Linked DNA regions of Lichenihabitans psoromatis. The protein of the gene in region 2 interacts with the protein of the main gene of each other region in a pairwise test. Links are inferred from orthologs where the notes say so. Each region holds a gene or a part of one and is shown on either strand. Other genes may lie near its edges.

What was found. The genes of interacting proteins can lie anywhere in the genome.
Region 1: the proteins of EY713_RS13780 (region 2) and mtgA interact in binary tests that used the Escherichia coli proteins (3 or more experiments, as listed by UniProt). The link is inferred for Lichenihabitans psoromatis from one-to-one orthologs.
Region 3: the proteins of EY713_RS13780 (region 2) and EY713_RS10660 interact in binary tests that used the Escherichia coli proteins (3 or more experiments, as listed by UniProt). The link is inferred for Lichenihabitans psoromatis from one-to-one orthologs.

What each region holds. Positions count from the first base shown.
Region 1 is NZ_CP036515.1:4,223,750-4,226,493, forward strand. It holds mtgA (monofunctional biosynthetic peptidoglycan transglycosylase), read right to left. Parts: upstream 1,844-2,744; coding sequence 1,157-1,843; downstream 1-1,156. Other genes in the region: hemH (ferrochelatase), read left to right, coding at 14-1,147; EY713_RS19780 (glycine C-acetyltransferase), read right to left, coding at 1,926-2,744. UniProt on the Escherichia coli protein: Peptidoglycan polymerase that catalyzes glycan chain elongation from lipid-linked precursors. May play a role in peptidoglycan assembly during cell division in collaboration with other cell division proteins.
Region 2 is NZ_CP036515.1:2,975,444-2,980,097, forward strand. The notes cover bases 1,775-4,654. They hold EY713_RS13780 (peptidoglycan D,D-transpeptidase FtsI family protein), read right to left. Parts: upstream 4,164-4,654; coding sequence 2,385-4,163; downstream 1,775-2,384. Other genes in these bases: EY713_RS13775 (UDP-N-acetylmuramoyl-L-alanyl-D-glutamate--2,6-diaminopimelate ligase), read right to left, coding at 1,775-2,334; ftsL (cell division protein FtsL), read right to left, coding at 4,167-4,559; rsmH (16S rRNA (cytosine(1402)-N(4))-methyltransferase RsmH), read right to left, coding at 4,562-4,654. In the rest of the region: EY713_RS13770 (UDP-N-acetylmuramoylalanyl-D-glutamyl-2,6-diaminopimelate--D-alanyl-D-alanine ligase), read right to left, coding at 1-943; more of EY713_RS13775, read right to left, coding at 940-1,774. UniProt on the Escherichia coli protein: Essential cell division protein that catalyzes cross-linking of the peptidoglycan cell wall at the division septum. Required for localization of FtsN.
Region 3 is NZ_CP036515.1:2,286,268-2,289,366, reverse strand. It holds EY713_RS10660 (transglycosylase domain-containing protein), read right to left. Parts: upstream 2,726-3,099; coding sequence 275-2,725; downstream 1-274. Other genes in the region: EY713_RS10655 (CoA-acylating methylmalonate-semialdehyde dehydrogenase), read right to left, coding at 2,869-3,099; EY713_RS10665 (cation diffusion facilitator family transporter), read right to left, coding at 1-180. UniProt on the Escherichia coli protein: Cell wall formation. Synthesis of cross-linked peptidoglycan from the lipid intermediates.

The sequences.
Region 1 (2,744 bases), 1.2 Mb from region 2 along the record:
CGAAGGGTCTGCGATGAACATGTCTCCCACATTCACGACGGCCGAGCGTATGGCCGCCACCGGTCCGCTGCCGCCCGGCCATCCGGCCGTGAAGACTCGCAAGGTCGGCGTGCTGCTAAGCAATCTCGGAACGCCGGATGCGACCGATTATTGGTCGATGCGCCGTTATCTCTCCGAGTTCCTATCCGACCGACGTGTCATCGAGACCCCCCGGATCATCTGGTTGCTCATTTTGAACCTCATCATCCTGACGATCCGCCCCGGTCGCAAGGGCAAGGATTACGACACGATATGGAACCGGGAACTGAATGAAAGCCCGCTGAAGACAATCACGCGAGGGCAAGCCACGCAGCTTCAAGCCTCGATCGACGCGGGCCTGTTCGGCGCGAGCGGCGACAAGGTCGTGGTCGAATGGGGGATGCGTTACGGCAACCCGTCGATGAAATCCGCGATCGACAAGCTTTCGGCTGCGGGATGCGACCGCATTCTTCTGGTGCCGCTCTACCCGCAATATGCGGCAGCCACGAGCGCCACGGCCTGCGACAAGGTCTTCGAAGCTTTGATGGCGATGCGCTGGCAGCCGTCCTTGCGGGTCGCGCCGCCCTACCATGACGATCCGGTCTACATCGAGGAACTGGCGAAATCGGTGACGGAGCATCTCGCGACGCTCGATCTCGTCCCGGAGGTCATCCTCGCGTCGTTCCACGGGGTCCCGAAGCAATATCTGATGAAGGGCGATCCCTATCATTGCCAATGCGTGAAGACCGGCCGCTTGTTGCGTGAGCGGCTCGGCCTGACGCCGGAGAACTTTAAGATCACCTTTCAGTCGCGCTTCGGGCCGGCCGAGTGGTTGCAGCCCTATACGGATGAGACAATTAAGGCGCTGGCGGCGCAGGGCGTGAAGCGCATGGCGGTCCTAACGCCAGGCTTTTCTGCGGATTGCCTCGAGACGATCGAGGAAATCGGGGCCGAGAATGCCGAATATTTTCTGCATGGCGGCGGTGAGAAATTCGCTCGCATCGCGTGTCTCAACGATAGCGCCGGCGGCATGAAGGTGATCGAGGCCATTGTGCGGCGGGAGCTGATGGGTTGGGTCGAGGGCGCTACGCCGGCAACCGTCGATGTTCCGGTCGTCGCCAGCGTCTGAACCGGTCGGTCAGCGGAGGCAGCTGGTCCACTCAGCTGCGTCCCGCGTCCGCGCCGTGTTGATCTCAGCCAGATAGCGATGGTTGCGGCTCGGCTTGGCGGGATTGCGGAGAAACGGGTTCGGCAGCGCGGTTGCAAGAAGAGCGGCTTCGCGCGTCGTGAGTTGCGCGGCACTTTTGTTGAAATCGTGCCGCGCCGCCGCCTCCGCCCCAAATATCCCGTCGCCCCATTCGGCGATGTTGAGATAAACCTCCAGAATATGCTTTTTGCTCCAGAGCGCATCGACCAGGAGCGCCAACGGGATCTCCAAGCCCTTCCGAATGAACGAGCGCCCGTTCCAGAGAAACAGGTTGCGGGCGACCTGCATCGTGATGGTCGACGCACCCCGCGCGGGACCGTCGGGATCGTCCATCACGTCCTGCAACTGGTGCCAATCGACGCCGTTATGGCTGCAGAATTGCCCGTCCTCGGACATGACGACCGAGTCGATCAGCCGGGGCGAGACGTCGGCAAGCGGGATCCATTGTCGATCGACCGTCTTTCCCCTGATCCAATGATTGATCATCAGAACCGAGATCGCCGGGCGCGTGCTGTCGTAGACGAAAACCGCGACGAACAGCAGCATCACGAGAACGAGACCCGCTACGATCCAGTTCAGAATGCGGTTCAGCCTCCGAAAAACGCCGGGCTTGCCCACGCTCAGGACGCTATCGTCGAAGAGATCGCGCCCGTGGGCCCGACCAGAGCGTCTGATGACCCTGTCAGGCGTGTCGATCGGGTCAAATCACGTCGAGGTCCCGACCGGCCTCAATAAAGGACGTGATCGCGTAGTCGACGTCGGCCTCGGTCAAGGCGGCGGACATCTGGGTTCTGATCCGTGCCTTGCCTTTTGGCACCACCGGAAAGAAGAATCCGGCCACGAACACACCGCGCTCATCGAGCGCCTTGGCCATGGCCTGGGCGCGTGTGGCCTCATGCAGCATGACCGGGATGATCGGAGTTTCGCCCGGGAGCAGAGCGAAGCCGGCGGCCGCAAGCCCAGCCCGGAAGCGGTGTGTATGCGACATGAGGCGGTCGCGCAGATCGTCGGCCTCGAGACAGATTTCGATGGCCTTCAGCGACCCGGCCGCCACGGGCGGCGCAAGGCTGTTGGAAAAGAGATAGGGGCGCGAGCGTTGCCGCAACAGGTCTATCACGGGCTGATCGGCCGCAACGAAGCCGCCCATGCCGCCGCCAAGCGTCTTCCCGAACGTGCCGGTGACGATGCCGACCCGATCCACCACGCCGGCCAGCGCGGCTGCGCCCCGCCCTTGCGGGCCAAGATGTCCCGTCGCGTGGCAGTCATCCACCAGCACGATGGCGCCATAGCGTTCCGCGAGATCGCAGATCGGCTCCAACGGTGCGAGGTGCCCGTCCATTGAAAACACGCCATCGGTTACGATCAACTTGAAGCGAGCCCCGTCGCGGTCGGCCTCCTTCAATCGATCTTCGAGTTCGGTCATGTCGCTGTTAGCGAACCGATAGCGTTTGGACTTTGTGAGCCGGATGCCATCAATGATCGAGGCGTGGTTGAGCCCATCTGAAATGATTGCGTCTTG
Region 2 (4,654 bases):
AGCTGGCGAAGAAGGGATCGATGCCGACCTCGGCCGCTGCGAGCAGAACCGCCAGCGCGTTCATGGCGAGGTGACGCCCCGGCGCGCCGAGTCGGAAGTGGACCGGCCTGCCGTGGATGGTCGCCTGAACGCTCGATCCATTGAGCTCCGGCGTCAGCGAATCGAGGCGTGCATCCGCCTCCGGATGCTCGCCGAAGGTCAGCACGCGAGCCGCCGGCGAGGCTTCGGCGCGGGTCAGCAAACGATAAAACGTGTCGATGTCCCGATTGATGATCGCGGTGCCGCCCGGCTGAAGGCCGGAAAAGATCTCGGCTTTGGCGTCGGCGATCTCGGAGACCGAGCGGAAAAACTCGAGATGGACGGGCGCCACCGTCGTGATGATGGCGACATGCGGCTTGACCATCGCGGTCAGCGGTTCGATCTCGCCCGCATGGTTCATGCCGATCTCGAACACGCCAAATTGCGTCGCTCGCGGCATGCGCGCCAGCGTCAGGGGCACGCCCCAATGGTTGTTGTAGGATGCTGCCGAGGCGTGGGTCTCACCGGCGCCGCTGAGCACGAGGCGCAGCGCTTCCTTGGTGCCGGTCTTGCCGACCGAGCCGGTCACCGCGACGATTTTGGCGTCGGTTCTGGCGCGGGCCGCGCGGCCGAGGCTCTGCATGGCTTTCAGCGTGTCGGTCACGATATAAAGTGAGCCGCGCCCACGCTCCATATCGTAGTGGCTCTCATCGACCACGGCGGCTGCAGCACCTTTTTCAAAGGCTGTCGCGACATGGTTGTGCCCATCGCTGGCGTCGCCCTTGATGGCGACGAAGAGATCACCGGGCTCGATCGTGCGAGTGTCGATCGAAACGCCCGAAATACCGGTCGGGATGGGGCCGGCGACGCGTGCGTCGAGCGGCGTGACGAGGCCGAAGCCGGACCAGAGCTTATCGCGCGTCATCGTTGAGCCTCCGCGATGGCGGCCAGAACGGTTTCGTGGTCCGAAAAGGGCAGCACGGTTCCGCCGACGATCTGGCCGGTCTCGTGTCCTTTGCCGGCCACCACCAACACGTCACCGTCGCAGAGGTCCGCAACGGCCATGCGGATCGCCGCGCCACGATCGGCAATTTCGATCGCGTCCGGCGCGGCTGCCAGGATGGCGTGCCGGATGGCGGCCGGATCTTCCGAGCGGGGATTGTCGTCCGTCACGATGACGCGATCGGCACGCCGCACCGCGATGGCGCCCATCAAGGGACGCTTGGCCGCGTCACGATCGCCGCCGCAGCCGAACACGACCGTCAAGCGGCCGCGCGCATAGGGACGCAGCGTCTCGAGTATTTTGTCGAGCGCGTCCGGCTTATGGGCATAGTCGACGAAGATCGGCGCGCCCTTGTGGCTGCCGACCCGTTCGAGACGGCCCGGCGCGCCCTCGAGCCGTTCGAGGCTTCCGAAAACCGCCTCGGGCTCGCTGCCCGTGGCAAGGCAGAGGCCCGCCGCCAGCAGGGCGTTGGCGACCTGAAACGCGCCGGCGAGCGGCAGCCGAACAGCGAAGGTGTGACCGGCATGTTCGACGCTCAACCGTGTGTCGAATCCCTCGGGTTCGGCCGAGATCAAGCGAAGGTCATGGCCAGCGCGGCCCGTGGTCCACACCCGCAAGCCGCGTGCCTGCGCCGCCGCGATAACGGTTGGCGCGACATCACTGTCCGCGTCGATAACGGCGGCGCCACCGGCCGGCAGCAGCGTGTCGAACAAGCGGAGCTTGGCCCGGAGATAATCGGCGAGGTCGGCGTGATAATCGAGGTGATCGTGCGACAGGTTGGTAAAGCCGCCCGCCGCGAGCCGCAGCCCGTCCAGCCGATGCTGGTCGAGCCCGTGCGAGGAGGCTTCGACCGCGAGATGGGTGACGCCCTCGCGGCCGAGTTTGTCGAGCGTCGCATGGAGCGTGATCGGATCGGGTGTGGTCAGCGAGCCATAGACCGCGCCGCTCGGAGCCACGACCCCGATGGTGCCGAGAGAGGCTGCCTGCTGGCCGAGGATCGTCCACATCTGGCGTAGAAAGGCGGTGACGGAGGTTTTGCCGCTGGTGCCCGTGACGGCCACGATGGTGCCGGGCTGGCCGGGCGTGAAGGCGGCCGCAGCCGTAGCGAGCGCGACGCGGATGTCGGGAACCTCGATGAGCGGCACGGCGGACGTGACCGGCGCCGCGCCGGTTTCCATCACGATGGCGACGGCCCCGCGCTGGATCGCTTGCGGAATGAAAGCCGATCCATCCTGCCGGGTTCCAGGAACGGCGAAGAACAACGTGCCCGGCACGACGGCGCGGCTGTCCGACGCCAAAGCCGCGATGTCCATCGCCGCAGAGTCGGGCCGACCGGCCGTTCCGGGCAAGAGCGCGTCGAGCCTCACGGCTGCATCACGTCTGCGAGGCCGATGCCGAGCTTCGCCACATAAGGGAAGGGCTGCTGCGGCAGCACGAAGTTCGGCGGCATGTCGAGAATGGGCGCGACGCGAGCCATGATCTTCCCGCAGACTTCGCCCGAGTTCCAGGCGGCCGTGTGGAAGCCATAGGTCCCCGGCACAGCCTGCGGATCGTCCATCAGGACGAGGAAAAGGTATTTGGGCTTATCGGCCGGCATGATCGACATGAACGTGGTGAACACCTTGTCCTTGGCGTAACGGCCATGGATGATCTTATCGGCCGTCCCGGTCTTACCGCCGGCGAAGTAGCCCGGGATGTTGATCTTCTTGGCCGAACCCACGGCAGCATTGAGGCGCATCAGGTAGCGTAGCTCTTCCGACACTTCGGGCCGCACCACGCGCGGATATTGCGTCCGGACGTCGTCCGAATCGCGGCGCAGGAAGGTCGGCTTGATGAGGTAGCCACCGTTGACGAGGCCCGCCACCGCCATCATGGCCTGCAACGGGGCCACGTTGAGACCCTGGCCGAAGGCGGCCGTGATGGTGTTGAGCTCGCTCCAGGGCTTCGGGATCAGCGGCATGGCATTTTCGGGCAATTCGGTCCGCAGCCGGTCGAATTGGCCCATCTTTTTCAGAAACGCCTGATGGCCCTCGATCCCGACCAGCATGGCCATGCGGGCTGTGCCCACGTTGGATGAGTATTTGAAGACTTCCGGTACGGTCAGAAACCGTCCTTCGTTGTGGAAGTCGTGGATGGTGAAGCGCCCGTAACGCAGGCTGTCACGCGCATCGAGCTTCGAGTTCAGCGTGACCTTGTTGGCCTCGAGCGCCATCGCGATCGAGATCGCCTTGAAGGTCGACCCCATCTCGTAAACGCCGACCGTGAGATGGTTGATGTGATTTGGATCGAGGTTGAGCGCTTCGGCTGGATTATTGGGGTCGTAGTCGGGCAGGGACGCGAAAGCGATCATCTCGCCGGTGTTGACGTTCATGATCGCGGCTGCGCCGGATTTCGCCTTGAAATGCTCGATGCCCTTGGCGAGTTCGTCGCGCATCGCATGGGTGGCGTTGAGGTCGATCGACAGCGTGATGGGCTTGAGGTCGTCGGACGATAGTTTGAAGCCGGCGCCGTGCAGGTCGGCCAAACCTTGTCCGTCGATATATTTCTCGATACCGGCGATGCCCTGATTGTCGAGGTTGGCGAAGCCGAGAACATGCGCCGCGATCGGCCCATTCGGGTAGACGCGACGATTCTCCGGCAGGAAGCCGATGCCGGGCAGGCCGAGGTGATAAACCTCCGCCTGCTGGCTCGGCGTGATGCCGCGTTTCACCCAAACGAACCCTTTGCGCGAGCCAAGCCGGTCCCGCAGGTCGTGCGCGTCGACATCCGGCAGCACGGCCGTCAGCAGTTCGACGGCCTCGTCCTTGTCGATGATGCGGCGCGGTTCGGCGAAGACCGACATGGTCTTGATGTCGGTCGCCATCACGGCGCCGTTGCGGTCGAGAATGTCAGGCCGGGCGCCTGAGACGGCCTCTGCGGCCGCACCCTTCAGGCTTTGCGAATTGTCTGGCTTGAAGCCAAGCAGCACCAGCTTGCCCGAAATCAGGCCGAACACCATGATGAAGCCGATCGCGACGAGGCGTAGGCGCGAGCTGCTTTTGTCGAGCCGCGTTCGCATGACGTCGGCGAGAAACTGCGCCATGCGGCTCTTCGGTGCCCCGGCGGGATCCGGTTCGATGAAGTCGACGTTCGATTCAGCCATGACTTATCTCGCCGAGGAGGGAGTCGCGACGCTGCCGCCTGCGCGGCGATCCTGCGGCGTGTTGGTCGGCTCGGCCAAGCCGAGCGAGTCGAGCTTTCGGCCGATCGTGTCGACCTTTGGCGGCCGGTCGGGGAGTTCGGACAGTTGCACGATCTGGTCAAGCGACAGCATCCGAAGGTTCGTGTGCTGTTCGGCCAAGGCCTGCAGTCGCTCCGGACGGGTCAGCAGCGCCCATTCGGCGTGCAATCGGGCGATTGCATCTTGCTGGTCGGCGATCTGGTGCTTGGCCTTGATGATTTGTTCGGCGAACAGGATCGTCTCGTATTTGATCGAATAGGCGTAGCCCGCAGACGCCACCAGGATCGTGACCGCGAGAATGTTGACGAAGCGCCACATGGCTACCGCCTGTTCTGAACGGTGGGGAGCCGGGCAAGATCGAGCCAGCGCGGATCGAGGGCTCCGACCGGCGCGTCGGTGCGGGTGCCGACCCT
Region 3 (3,099 bases), 690 kb from region 2 along the record:
CTTGGCGCTGAGGCGAACCGCCATGAAAGCCGCGACGGCCGTGATGACGTTGATGATGCTTTCAAGTGCGTCGGAGTAGAGCGCCACGCTGCCGGTGAGCAGAAACGCGAGATATTTGAGCGCGAGGACGAGCAGACCGACGCCGATGCTGCCCAAAGCGATGCGTTGAATGCTGTCCATCCGGTTCCACTCTCGACCGGCCCCGAAGGGCCGCGACCGTCATCACGACCTCCGAGAGTTCGGAGCCCTACGTCAGGGGAGCGTTAGCGCGGGATCAGCCGCCGAACAAGCGTTGAAGCAAGTTCCGGTCATCGCCGGGCTGCTGGTTCGCTTCTCGTGAGGGGATCGCGGCCGGGGGCAGCAGGGCGTTCGGGTCGTGACGCGGCGGATTGTTGCGAGCGGGCGACGCCTCGGACTGACCGGGGAGATTGCCGAGCGGCATCGGGGCGCCGGCGGCTCGGCGCGCAGCGGTCTGGGGCGGTGCCGTCAGAGCATGCGAAATCAATTGCCCGAGCGTCGTCGGAGCAGCGTCCGCCGCATGGCCGGTCGCCGGGTCGCGCGCCGGCATCGACGCCATAGGGCCGCCTGGAGCCGGCCCCGCTGCGGGATCGACGGAAGGATCGGTGACGGATGAAGGAGCACTCCAGACGCCGCCGGGAATCGGAATCGGGGTCGTGCCCTTGAGAGCGGCCCGCATAAAGCGGCTCCAGATCTCGACCGGCAGGTTACCTCCCGACGCCTTTCGGGTGGGGGTGCCGTCGTCGTTGCCGACCCAGACATCTGCCAGCAGCGCGCCCGTATATCCGACAAACCAGGCATCGCGCCAATCCTGGCTGGTGCCGGTCTTGCCGGCCGCTTGCCATCCCGGCAAATCGGCCTTGCGGGCCGTGCCGGTCAACACCGTCTGCTGCATCATGGCCGTCATCATGGAAACGTCCACCGGGTCGATCACGCGACCGTAGCCCGTCGCCTTACGTTGGTAGAGCAGTTTTCCGTCGGTCGTCTTCACACGGGTGATGATGTGGGGCTGCACGCCCTGCCCGCCGTTGCTGAACGGCACATAGGCGGTGGCGAGTTCAAGGGGCGAAACCTCGGAGGTGCCGAGCGCGATCGAAGCGTTGGGCTGCAACTCCGACGTGATGCCGAGCCGATGCGCGGTCTTGACCACGGCTTTGGCCCCGACCTCGAGCCCGAGCCGGACCGCGACGGTGTTGAGCGACAGAGACAGCGCCTTGGTCAGCGTCACCGGGCCGGCATAGTCGCGGCTGTAATTCTCGGGTTGCCACCCTTTCACGTTGATGGGGCCATCCTCTCGAACCGTATCGGGCGTCAAGCCCTTCTCGATCGCGGTCAGGTAGACGAAGGGCTTGAAGGCGGAGCCCGGCTGACGCTTGGCCGCAACCGCGCGATTGAACTGGCTGTCGCCATAGTCGCGGCCTCCAATCAAGGCCTTGATGGCGCCGGTCGGATCAAGCGCGACGAGCGCGCCCTGGCTCACGCCATATTTGGTGCCCTTCGCATTGAGTTCGTCCCCCAGCGCATGGTCGCCTGCCTGCTCCATCGCCGGGTTGATCGTGGTCGTCACCACGATGTCCTGATCGATTGCCCCGACCGTGTCGGCCAGCACATCCATCACATAGTCGGCCGCATAGTTGATGGCGGTGGCGTCGCGTTCCTTGACGGCCTTGGCGGGATTAGCGAGCGCTGCCTTTCCGGCCGCATCCGACACCATGCCCTCTTCCATCATGGCGCTCAGCACTTGGGCGGCGCGATCGGTCGCTCCGGCCGGATTGCGGTTGGGCGCCAGCTTGGTCGGCGCCTTCATCAAACCGGCCAGCACCGCCGCTTCGGCCAGGCTCACGTCATGAGCGCTCTTGCCGAAATATTTCTGGGACGCAGCCTCGACCCCATAGGCGCCCGAGCCGAAGTAGACGCGATTGAGATAAAGTTCGAGGATCTGATCCTTGGTGTATTTGTGCTCAAGCCAGATTGCCAGAATGGCTTCCTGGATCTTCCGCGACACCGTGCGCTCCTGCGTCAGAAACAGGTTCTTGGCGAGTTGCTGCGTCAGGGTCGAACCGCCCTGCATCCCGCCGCCGCCCACGACGTTCCGGGTGAGCGCGCGGGCAATCCCCATCGGGTCGATCCCGAAATGCGAGTAGAAGCGCCGATCCTCGATGGCCACAAAGGCTTTCGGCAAGTAGGGCGGCAAGTTGGCGAGGCGAACGGCGGCGCCACCCGTATCGCCCCGGTTGGCCAGCACCGCGCCGTCTTCACCCAGAATGGCGATATTGGGCGGCCGCTTCGGCACCGACAATTGGTCGATGGGCGGCAATTCGCGGGCATAGAACGCGACCAGCCCAACGAGACCGATGCAGGCCCAGATGCCGAGCACGAGGCACCAGGAGAATAATTGGCCGAGAACCGAACGCCGCCGCCGCGCCGGGCGGGACGGCGCGCGATCGCGGCTGCCGCCCTTGCCGGACCGTGCGCCCTTGCGTGTGCTCACGGATGCGTCGGCAGAGAGCGGGGCTCGGAAATGGGGCTCGACGCGCTCGCGCTGTACCGTGCCGCCGTGAGCCGGCGGAGGAGCAGTCCGGTCATCGGACGAGATGTGAATTTCGCCGCGCACCGGCCGTCGCCCGAGAGGCGGGTCGAGCCGAGGCTCCCGGCGGCCGTCGCGTTCGCTGTCTCCGCCTGGTTCATGGTGTCGGCCGTTCCGCATCTGGCGTCTCAATCCCCGATCCGGGGATGGTCTTGACGGTAATGCAGGCGGATTAAGGGCCGGTAAAAGAGTACGGAAGCAGAACGGCGGGGCTGGCCGGGGCTGCCGTCGGCCTCCCGGGCAAACCCAGCCGACCATGCCGGTCACATCGTTGGCATGGAGAATTCCGCACCTTCCTTGACGCCGGACGGCCAACGCGACGTGACCGTCTTCATCTTGGTGTAGAACCGAATCGAATCCGGCCCATGCTGGTTCAAGTCGCCGAACGAGGACCGCTTCCAACCGCCGAAGGAATAATAAGCCAGCGGCGTGGGGATCGGCACGTTGACCCCGACCATGCCGACCTGCACTTTGCTGACGAAGTCGCGCGCTGC